DNA from 3 places in the Nocardioides sp. Leaf285 genome. Region 1 is predicted to be linked to each of the others. Evidence: riboswitches for the same ligand, from Rfam matches in the RefSeq annotation. Region 1 holds a riboswitch; each other region holds the start of a gene.
What was found. Region 1 has a riboswitch for thiamine pyrophosphate ahead of ASF47_RS01200 (FAD-dependent oxidoreductase). Riboswitches for the same ligand answer to the same signal wherever they lie in the genome.

Region 1 (3,249 bases):
GCTCGAGGTCGCGGAAGCCGTGGGCGCTCATCGAGCCCTCGGTGGGCAGGTTGTCGAGGTAGTGCGCCGAGGCGTACTTGGCGGTCTTGAGCGCGAACTCTGCGCTCGTGCCGCCGATGACCACGGCGAGGTGGTACGGCGGGCACGCGGCGGTGCCGAGGGAGCGGATCTTCTCGTCGAGGAACTCCAGCATCCGCTTCGGGTTGAGGATCGCCTTGGTCTCCTGGAAGAGGAACGACTTGTTGGCCGACCCACCGCCCTTGGCCATGAAGAGGAACTTGTACTCCGGCGAGCCGTCGGCGGCGGGCGTGGAGTAGAGCTCGATCTGGGCCGGCAGGTTGCTGCCGGTGTTCTTCTCCTCGTAGGTGGTCAGCGGGGCCAGCTGGGAGTAGCGCAGGTTGAGCCGGGTGTAGGCGTCGAAGACGCCCCGGCTGATCGCCTCGCCGTCGTCGGCGCCGGTGAGCACGCCCTCGGACTTCTTGCCCATGACGATGGCGGTGCCGGTGTCCTGGCACATCGGCAGGACGCCGCCGGCGGAGATGTTGACGTTCTTGAGCAGGTCGAGCGCCACGAAGCGGTCGTTGCCGGAGGCCTCGGGGTCGTCGATGATCTTCCGCAGCTGGGCCAGGTGGGCCGGGCGCAGGTAGTGGCTGATGTCGTGCATCGCCTCGGCGGTCAGCCGCCGGATCGCCTCCGGCTCGACCTGGAGGAAGGTGCGCCCGCCGGCCTCGAAGGTGGAGACCCCCTCGTCGGTCACCAACCGGTAGGGCGTGTCGTCCTTGCCGGTGGGGAGGAGGTCGGAGTACCGGAAGTCGGGTTCGCTGGCCACGGGCCGCAAGGCTACGCCTGGGCGCGCCCCCGTGGGGCAGGACCCCGCTCCGCGGTCGACCCCTGGAATGCGCCCGGAGCGGCTGCTACGGTCGACGGCGTCCACCACGGGAGCTCGCGGCAGCGAGCTGAGAGGGAGCTGAGCCGCTCCGACCGTCGAACCTGATCCGGGTCATGCCGGCGAAGGAAGCGAGGAGCAGCCGTGCTGTCGTCACGTCCCACCACCCGTCGTCCGAGCCCGCCGTCGAGCGCTCCGTCGAGTCCCCCGACGAGGGGGTGCGCCGGGGCTCCGCCCCGCTCGGCCCGGAGGGGCTGACCCGTGCGCGTGCGGGTGCTCGGCGCGGGGGTCGTCGGCCTGGCCTGCGCCGACGAGCTGGTGCGGCGCGGCCACGAGGTCGAGGTCGTCGACCCGGCCCCCGGTGGCGGTGCGTCCTACGCCGCCGCGGGGATGCTCGCGCCCACCGCCGAGGTGTGGCACGGCGAGGAGGCGCTGCTCGACCTGGGCCTGCGCAGCCTCGCGCTGTGGCCGGCCGCCGCCCGCCGCTGGGGTGTCGCGCTGCGCCCGGGCGGCACGCTCCTCGTCGGTCGTGACGACGCCGACCTCCAGCTGGTCGAGCGCCAGGCCGCGCTGCTGGCCCGCCTGGGCCGGCCCGTCGACGTCGTGGGCGGACGGGCCGCCCGCAGCCTCGAGCCGCGTCTCGGCGCCGGCGTCGCCGGAGCCGCCCTGCTGCCCGACGAGGGCAGCGTCGCCCCGCGCGAGGTCGTGGCCGCCCTGCTCGACCGGCACCGCGCCCGCCTCCTCCCGGCCCCGTCGGGGGCCCCGGTCGACCGCACGGTGGTCGCGACCGGGATCGCCGCGACCGGACTGGTGCGCGGCGTGCGCGGGGAGGTCCTGCGGCTGCGCAGCGACGACCCGCCCGAGCGCACCGTGCGCGGGTGGGTCCACGGCGAGCCCGTCTACGTCGTGCCCCGCGCCGACGGCGAGGTGGTCGTCGGCGCGACCAGCGAGGAGCACGACGCGCCCCCGGTGGTCACCGCCGGCGGGGTGCGCCGCCTGCTCGAGGCCGCCTGCCGGCTGCTGCCCGGGCTCGACCGCGCCGAGCTGCTCGAGGCGACCGCCCGCGACCGTCCGGCCACGGCCGACAACCTGCCGCTCGTGGGGCCGGCCGGGCCGCGCTGGTCCGCGGGTCGGGCCGACGGCGGCCACGACACGGGCACCGGCGGGCGCGAGACGCCGGGAGCCCGCGACACGGGCACCGACAGCGACACGGGCGCCGACGGCGACACGGGCACCGACGGCGACACCGTGCTGGCCGTCGGTCTCTTCCGCCACGGCGTGCTGCTCGCCCCGCTCGTGGCCGCGCTGGTGGCCGACCACCTCGACCACGGCCACGTCGAGCCCGCCCTCGACCCGCGCCGCCTCGACCCGCGCCGCCTCGATCGGCGCCGCCTCGATCCGCCGCCCGCGCCACCGCACCGCCACCCGACCGCCCCAGCACACCCCCACCCGACCGCCCCAGCACACCCCCACCCGACCGCCCCAGCACACCTCCACCCGGACGGAGACCGCCCATGACCCACGTCGTGCTCAACGGCGAGGCGCGCAGCCTCGACGACACCACCACGCTGGCCGAGCTGCTGGCCCCCACCGGCGCCGGGCGCGGCTGCGCGGTCGCCCTCAACGGCGTCGTCGTGCCCCGTGCGCAGCTGGCGGACCGGCGCCTCGCCGACGGCGACGTGGTCGAGGTCGTGACGGCGGTGCAGGGCGGATGAGCACCGACGACGACCTCGTAGTCGGTGGCGTCGCGCTCGCCTCCCGGCTCCTGCTCGGCACCGGCGGTCTGCCCTCGGTGGCGCTGCTGCCCGCCGTGCTGGCGGCCGCCCGCCCCGGCCTGGTCACGGTGAGCATGCGGCGCTCCGGCGCCCGGGGCCCCGGCGGGGTGCTCGACGTGCTCGACCGCGCCGGCGTGCGGGTGCTGCCCAACACCGCCGGCTGCACCACCGCCCGCGAGGCCGTGCTCACCGCGGAGCTGGCCCGCGAGGCGCTCGGCACCGACTGGGTCAAGCTCGAGGTCGTCGGCGACGAGGCCACGCTGATGCCCGACCCCGTCGAGCTGCTCGAGGCCGCCGGGACGCTGGTGCGCTCCGGCTTCACCGTGCTGCCCTACACCACCGACGACGCCGTCGTGGCGCGCCGGCTGGCCGACCTCGGCTGCGCCGCGGTGATGCCGCTGGGCTCGCCCATCGGCTCGGGACTGGGCGTGCTCAACCCTCGTGCCATCGAGGCCCTGGTCGCCGCCGTCGACGTGCCGGTCGTGCTCGACGCGGGCGTCGGCACCGCCAGCGACGCCGCGCTCGCGCTCGAGCTGGGCTGCGACGCCGTCCTCGCCGCGACCGCCGTGACCCGCGCCGAGGACCCCG
Region 2 (3,249 bases), on a different contig from region 1:
CGGGCCGGTCGACCAGCACCGCCAGCTCGGCGAGGTTGGGCGTCAGCAGGTCGGCGCCGGCGCACAGGTCGCGCACCGCGGCCTCGGCGTCGGCGTCGAGGAGGCGGTGGCCGCTGGTGGAGACCATCACGGGGTCGAGCACCACCAGCGGCGGCGCCGTCCGCCCGAGCCACGCCGCGACCTCGCCTACCACGTCGGCGCGGGCCAGCATGCCCACCTTGACCGCGTCGACGACGATGTCGTCGGAGACCGCGTCGAGCTGGGCGCGCAGGAAGGACGGCGGGGGCACGTGCACGGCGCGCACCCCGTGGGTGTTCTGCGCGGTGAGGGCGCTGAGGGCGGCCATGCCGTAGCCGCCGTGGGCGGCGATGCTCTTGAGGTCGGCCTGCACGCCGGCGCCGCCGCTGGGGTCGCTCCCGGCGATGCTGAGCACGCGGGGCAGGTCCCTGGCGCGCAGGTCCGGTCGTGCCCGGCGCCCCGCGGTGGTGACGGGGCGGCTCACGGGGCGCCCCAGGCGGTGACGAGGGCCGCGGCGGCGAGGCGCGGGTCGGGGGCGGCGCAGACGGCCGCGACGACGGCGGCCCCCGCCGCGCCCGCACCCCGCACCGCGGCGAGGTCGCCCGCGACGATGCCACCGATCGCCACGCAGGGCAGCCGCCCGGCCGCGGCCACGACGGCGGCGAGGCCGGTCGCGCCGGTCACCGGCGGGTGGTCGGCCTTGGTGGTGCTCGCGCGGTAGGCGCCGACCCCGAGGTAGTCGACCGTGCCGGGCGGCAGGTCGCCCGCGCGGGCGGCCAGCGCCGGGGTGGGGGTGGTCAGCCCGACCAGCGCGTCGGGGCCGACGAGGCGGCGTACGAGGTCGACGGGCAGGTCGCGCCGGCCCACGTGCACGCCGTCGACCGCGAGGCCGCGGGCCCGCGCGGCGAGCAGCACGTCGACGCGGTCGTCGACCACCAGGCGCGCCCGGTCGCGGCACAGCTCGGCCACCTCGCCCAGCAGCTCGAGCACTTCGCCGTCCGGCTCGGTCTTGGCGCGCAGCTGCACCCAGCGCATCCCGCCGTCGAGGGCGGCGGCCACCGTGGCCACCACGCCCCGCGGCCGGCAGGCACCGGTGTCGGCGACCAGCATGACGCCGCCGGGGCGCCACCGGGCGGGGTCGGGCCGGATCGGGTCGGGCCGGGTCGGGTCCGGCTGGATCGGGCGTGGCTGGTCCACGGCGACATCCCTTCGCTAGTGCGAGCTAGATCAGGTTCGACGGGTCTGCTCTCAGCCCGCGTCGGCGGGCACCCCGTGTCGTCCGCCACCGTACGACGGGGGGCGACACGGACCCGACACCTGGGCGACACGACCCGGGAGTAACGTGCGGCGAGTGGCTGAGAGCGGTGCTTGGAGACAGCATGAGGAGGCGGTCGCCCGCCTGTTGACGTCGTACGCGGAGCTGGCGCCCGACGCCCCCGTGCGGCTGGCCAAGCGCACCTCGAACCTGTTCCGGCCCCGCGCCGCGACCACGTCGCCGGGCCTCGACGTGTCGGGCCTGACCGGCGTGATCGAGGTCGACCCCGGGCGGCGCACCGCCGAGGTGCAGGGCATGTGCACCTACGAGGACCTGGTGGCGGCCACGCTGGCCCACGGGCTCGTGCCCGAGGTGGTGCCGCAGCTGCGCACCATCACCCTCGGTGGCGCGGTCACCGGGCTGGGCGTGGAGTCGACGAGCTTCCGCCACGGGCTGCCCCACGAGTCGGTGCTGGAGATGGACGTGCTCACCGGCGCCGGCGAGATCGTCACGACCCGACCCGGCGAGGACCTCTTCGACACCTTCCCCAACTCCTACGGCTCGCTGGGCTACGCCACGCGGCTGCGGATCTCGCTGGTCGCGGTGCCGTCCTTCGTGGCCCTGCGCCACGTGCGCTTCGCCAACGCGAAGGAGCTGGCGGCGGGGATCGCGGCCGTGGTCGGGTCGGGGGAGCACGACGGGGTGCGTGTCGACGGCCTCGACGGGGTCGCGTTCTCCCCCGACGAGCTCTACCTCACGCTGGCCACCTTCACCGACCGACCCGGCGGGCCCGCGTCGGACTACACCGGCCAGCAGGTCTTCTACCGCTCCCTGCAGCAGCGCGAGCACGACGTGCTGACCACCGAGGACTACCTCTGGCGCTGGGACACCGACTGGTTCTGGTGCTCGGGGGCCTTCGGGGTGCAGCGCCCCGTCGTGCGACGCCTGTGGCCGCGGCGCTGGCGTCGCTCCGACGTCTACCACCGCCTCGTCGGCCTCGACCAGCGCCTCGGCCTGGTCGACCGCCTCGACGCCCGCGCGGGCCGACCGCGCCGCGAGCGGGTGGTGCAGGACGTCGAGGTGCCCGTCGAGCGGCTGCCCGACTTCCTGGCGTGGTTCGACGACGAGGTCGGCATGCGCCCGGTGTGGCTGTGCCCGCTGGTCTCCCGCGGCACCAGCGGCGGCGGGCGCTGGCCCACCTACCCCCTCGAGCCGGGCGAGACCTACGTCAACGTCGGCTTCTGGGGCACCGTGCACGTCGGCGACGACGCCGACGACGGCCCGACCAACCGCGCCATCGAGGCCGAGGTGCACCGCCTCGGCGGGCACAAGTCCCTCTACTCCGAGGCCTTCTACGACCGCGAGACCTTCGACCGGCTCTACGACGGGGCGCACCTGGCCGCCGTCAAGGCCCGCGTCGACCCCGACGACAGACTCACCCACCTCTACGACAAGGCGGTGCGCAGGCAGTGACCGGCCCCACGACATCCACCCTCACCATCGGCCAGGCGGTCGAGACCCTGCTGCGCGACGGCATGCCGGTGCGGTTCCGGGCCTACGACGGCTCCGTCGCGGGCCCGCCCGACGCCGAGCTCGGCCTCGAGCTGCGCACCCCGCGCGGGCTGTCGTACCTGCTCACCGCGCCCGGCGACCTGGGCATGGCGCGCGCCTACGTCTCCGGCGACCTGGTCGTGCACGGCGTGCACCCCGGCGACCCCTACGCCGTCATGCGGCTCCTGCAGAACCACCTGCGCTTCCGCAAGCCCACCCCCGGCGAGCTCGTGACCCTCGTGCGCGGGCTCGGCCTGGGGCACCTCAAGCCGCCGCCGCCCCCGCCGCAGGAGCACCTGCCGCGCTGGCGACGCGCCGTGGAGGGCCTGCGCCACTCCCTGACGCGCGACGCCGAGGTCATCAGCCACCACTACGACGTCTCCAACGCCTTCTACCGCCACGTGCTGGGCCCCTCGATGGCCTAC
Region 3 (3,249 bases), on a different contig from region 1:
CCACCCGGCGCAGCGGGAAGTCGAGGCGGTGCAGGGCGAAGGCGGCCGGAAGGCCCAGCAGCACCGACAGCGCCGTGGCCACCGTCGCCGACCAGACGGTGAACCACAGCACCCGGTGCACCCGCTCGCGGCCCAGCACCTCGAGCACGGCGCCCGGGTCGAGCACGCCGTCGACGACGAAGCCCCGCGCGAGCATGCCGCTCACCGGCAGCACGAAGAAGACCGCCAGCACCGCCACCGGCAGCGCCGCGAGCGCCAGCAGGGTCAGCCCACGCCTCACCGGGTGACGACGTCCGTCCACTCCTGCAGCCACGTGGCGCGCTCGGTGGCGATCTCGGCGGGGTCGACCTCGTAGGGGTCGGTGGGGCGCTCGGCGTGCTGCGCCCAGTCGGCCGGCAGCTCGGTGCCCTCGACGACCGGGAAGACGTACATCGACTCCGGCAGCGCGGCCTGCACCTCCGGCCCGGTCATGAAGCGCACCAGCGCCTCGGCCCCGGCCACGTTCTCCGCGCCCGCCAGGACCCCGACGTACTCGACCTGCTGGAAGCAGGTGTCGAGCAGCGCCCGGGTGGTCGACGAGCCGTCGTCGGCGAGGGTGAAGGCCGGGGAGGAGTCGTAGGAGACGACGACCGGGCGGTCGCCGGAGCCGCCGCCCTGGGTGAAGTCGGTCTGGTAGGCGTCCGACCAGCCGTCGACGAGCTTGGCGCCGTTGTCCATGAGGTCGGCCCAGTAGTCGGGCCAGTCCTCGCCGTACTCCGCGATCGTGGCCAGCAGGAAGGCCAGGCCCGGGGAGCTGGTCGTGGCCCCGGGCACCACGAGCAGGTCGCGGTAGGCGGGGTCGGTGAGGTCGTCGAGCGAGGCCGGCGGCTCGAGGTCGCGCTCGGCGAACCACGTCTCGTCGACGTTGACGCACACGTTGCCGTTGTCGACCGCGGTCAGCGCCCCGTCGTCGTCGCCGGGCACCGCGTAGTCGGAGACCCCGGCGGGGGTCTCGAAGGAGTAGGGGGCGAAGACGCCCTCCTCCAGGGCGCGGGAGGCGAAGGTGTTGTCCACGCCGAAGGCCACGTCGCCGGTCGGGGAGTCCTGGGTCAGGACCAGCTTGTTGGTCAGGCTGCCGGCGTCACCGGAGGCGCGGACCACCAGGTCGTAGCCCGACTGCCGCTCGAAGGCACGCTCGACCTTCGTGGGCAGGAAGAACGACTCGTGGGTGACCAGCACGACCTCGCTGCCGTCGCCGGTGGCCCCCTCGGTGCCGCCGGCGTCGGTGGAGGAGGGGCCCGCACCGCCCGCGTCACCGGCGGTCGGGTCGTCGTCGCCGGTGCCGACCAGCGAGCAGGCCGGGGTGAGGCCGAGGACCACCGCGGTGGTCAGGACGGTGAGTGCGCGCGCACGCCTCATGTGGACTCCCTTCGCCGGTGCTAACCGGAGCAGGTTCGGAGGGTCTGCGGTACGACGCGACTCGTCGTCCGCACTCTCAGCACGCCACCGGTGGCCGGTCGTGCTCCCCTGTCTTCTGCGGCCAGTGTAGGTCGCCGGCCGCTCCGGCACGGTCGGCCGCCGGGCCGTGGCCACCCGGCGCCCGCCCGGTGGGTGCGGCTGGCGGGGTCTGAGAGGCTTCCGGCGTGCCGAGCCTCCGCCACCAGCTCCTCGCGACCCTCATCCCCCGACTGCGCCGGGCCGGCGAGCTGAGCTCGCTGCCCGAGGAGCGCGAGCGCGTGCTCGAGGGGCAGGCACGCCGCGCGCCCGGGCTGGCGACGGGGCTGGTGCCCGGCTTCGCGCGGCGCTTCACCCTGGTCACCGACTCCTCCGCCGGCTTCGACGTGCACGTGCTCGCCCCACGCGGGGTCGAGCCCGAGCGGACCCTGGTGTGGATGCACGGCGGCGCCTACGTCGCCGGCATCGACCCCTTCCACGTGCGCTACGCCGCCGCGCTCGCCCGCCGGCTCGGGGTGCGGGTGGTGCTGCCCGACTACCCGCTGGCCCCGGGCAGCACCTGGGCCGACTCCCACGACCGGCTCGTCGACGTCGTCGCGCGCGCCTGCGCCCACGGCCCGGTGCTGCTGGGCGGCGACTCCGCCGGCGGCGGCATCGCGCTGGCCGTGGCCCAGAGCGTGCGCGACCGCGGTCTCGACCCGGCGGGGTCGCTGGAGCGGCTGCTGCTGCTCTCGCCCTGGGTCGACCTCACCACCTCCACGCCCGCGACGCGGTGGTTCGCGGCGCGCGACCCGTGGCTCTTCGAGTCCAAACTGCACGCCTACGCCGCGTGGTGGGCCGGCTCCCCCGACGACCTGGCCCGCCCCGAGGTCTCCCCGGCGCTGGGCGACCTCGCCGGCCTGCCGCCGGCGCTCGTGCTCTGCGGCACGCGCGACCTGCTCGTCCCCGGCGTACGGCTGCTGGCGCGGCGGGCCGCCGAGGCCGGGTGGGACCTCACCTACGTCGAGGAGTCCGACCTCATCCACGTCTACCCGATCCTGCCGCTCATCCCCGAGGCACGTCGGGCCCGGCGCACCGTCGAGGCCTTCCTGCGGGGGTCGGCCCGGTGAGCGGCCCGGTGAGCCGTTCGGCGGGCGGTTCGGCGGGCGGCCCGGTGGTGTGGTCGAGCAACTTCGCGGGGCTCGCGCCGGCGGTCGCCTACGCCGCGTGGCGGCTGAGGCAGGAGGTCTTCGTGGTCGAGCAGGCCTGCCCCTACCCCGACCTCGACGGCCGTGACACCGAGCCCGGCACCCGCCACGTCGTGCTCCCCGACCCCGAGCGACCCGACGAGGTGCCGGTGCTGGGCTACGCCCGGGTGCTCGACGACGGCGCCACGTGGCGCATCGGCCGGGTCGTGCTGCATCCCGCGGGGCGCGGGCGAGGGCTCAGCGGTGCGCTGATGGAGGCGTGCGTGGCGCTGTGCGACGGGGCCGGGACCGGGAGCGAGACCGGGGCCGAGACCGGGAGCGCGGTGCGCCGTGACGTCGTGCTCGACGCCCAGGCGCCGCTGGCGGGCTGGTACGCCGGCTTCGGCTTCGCCGTCGACGGGCCGGAGTTCCTGGAGGACGGCATCCCCCACGTGCCGATGCGACGGCGCGGCTGAGAGGTCCCGGCGTGGCCTGCGGGGGTGGTGGGGGCCGCGGGGGTTTCGAGACGGTCGCTGACGCTCCCTCCTCGACCACCGGGGGCGGGGCGGGGCGGTCGCCGGCGGGGTCGGGCGGGCGTAGGGTCCGAGACGTGCTGCGACGACTCGGACTCTCCCTGGCCACCCTCGCC

Region 2: linked by a shared signal. The riboswitch ahead of thiE (thiamine phosphate synthase) and the one ahead of ASF47_RS01200 (FAD-dependent oxidoreductase) in region 1 are both predicted to bind thiamine pyrophosphate.
Region 3: linked by a shared signal. The riboswitch ahead of ASF47_RS15400 (thiamine ABC transporter substrate-binding protein) and the one ahead of ASF47_RS01200 (FAD-dependent oxidoreductase) in region 1 are both predicted to bind thiamine pyrophosphate.

Annotation. Positions count from the first base shown of each region.
Region 1 covers NZ_LMNH01000001.1:231,629-234,877, forward strand. Annotated here, with positions in the region: gene ASF47_RS01195 (fumarate hydratase) at 1-829, opposite strand, end outside; TPP riboswitch at 926-1,035, shown strand; gene ASF47_RS01200 (FAD-dependent oxidoreductase) at 1,148-2,404, shown strand; gene thiS (sulfur carrier protein ThiS) at 2,401-2,601, shown strand; gene ASF47_RS01210 (thiazole synthase) at 2,598-3,249, shown strand, end outside.
Region 2 covers NZ_LMNH01000003.1:813,064-816,312, forward strand. Annotated here, with positions in the region: gene thiD (bifunctional hydroxymethylpyrimidine kinase/phosphomethylpyrimidine kinase) at 1-502, opposite strand, end outside; gene thiE (thiamine phosphate synthase) at 499-1,215, opposite strand; TPP riboswitch at 1,206-1,301, opposite strand; gene ASF47_RS12135 (FAD-binding oxidoreductase) at 1,370-2,746, shown strand; gene ASF47_RS12140 (class I SAM-dependent methyltransferase) at 2,743-3,249, shown strand, end outside.
Region 3 covers NZ_LMNH01000004.1:229,352-232,600, forward strand. Annotated here, with positions in the region: gene ASF47_RS15395 (ABC transporter permease) at 1-280, opposite strand, end outside; gene ASF47_RS15400 (thiamine ABC transporter substrate-binding protein) at 277-1,398, opposite strand; TPP riboswitch at 1,388-1,518, opposite strand; gene ASF47_RS15405 (alpha/beta hydrolase) at 1,623-2,543, shown strand; gene ASF47_RS15410 (GNAT family N-acetyltransferase) at 2,552-3,076, shown strand; gene ASF47_RS15415 (M1 family metallopeptidase) at 3,211-3,249, shown strand, end outside.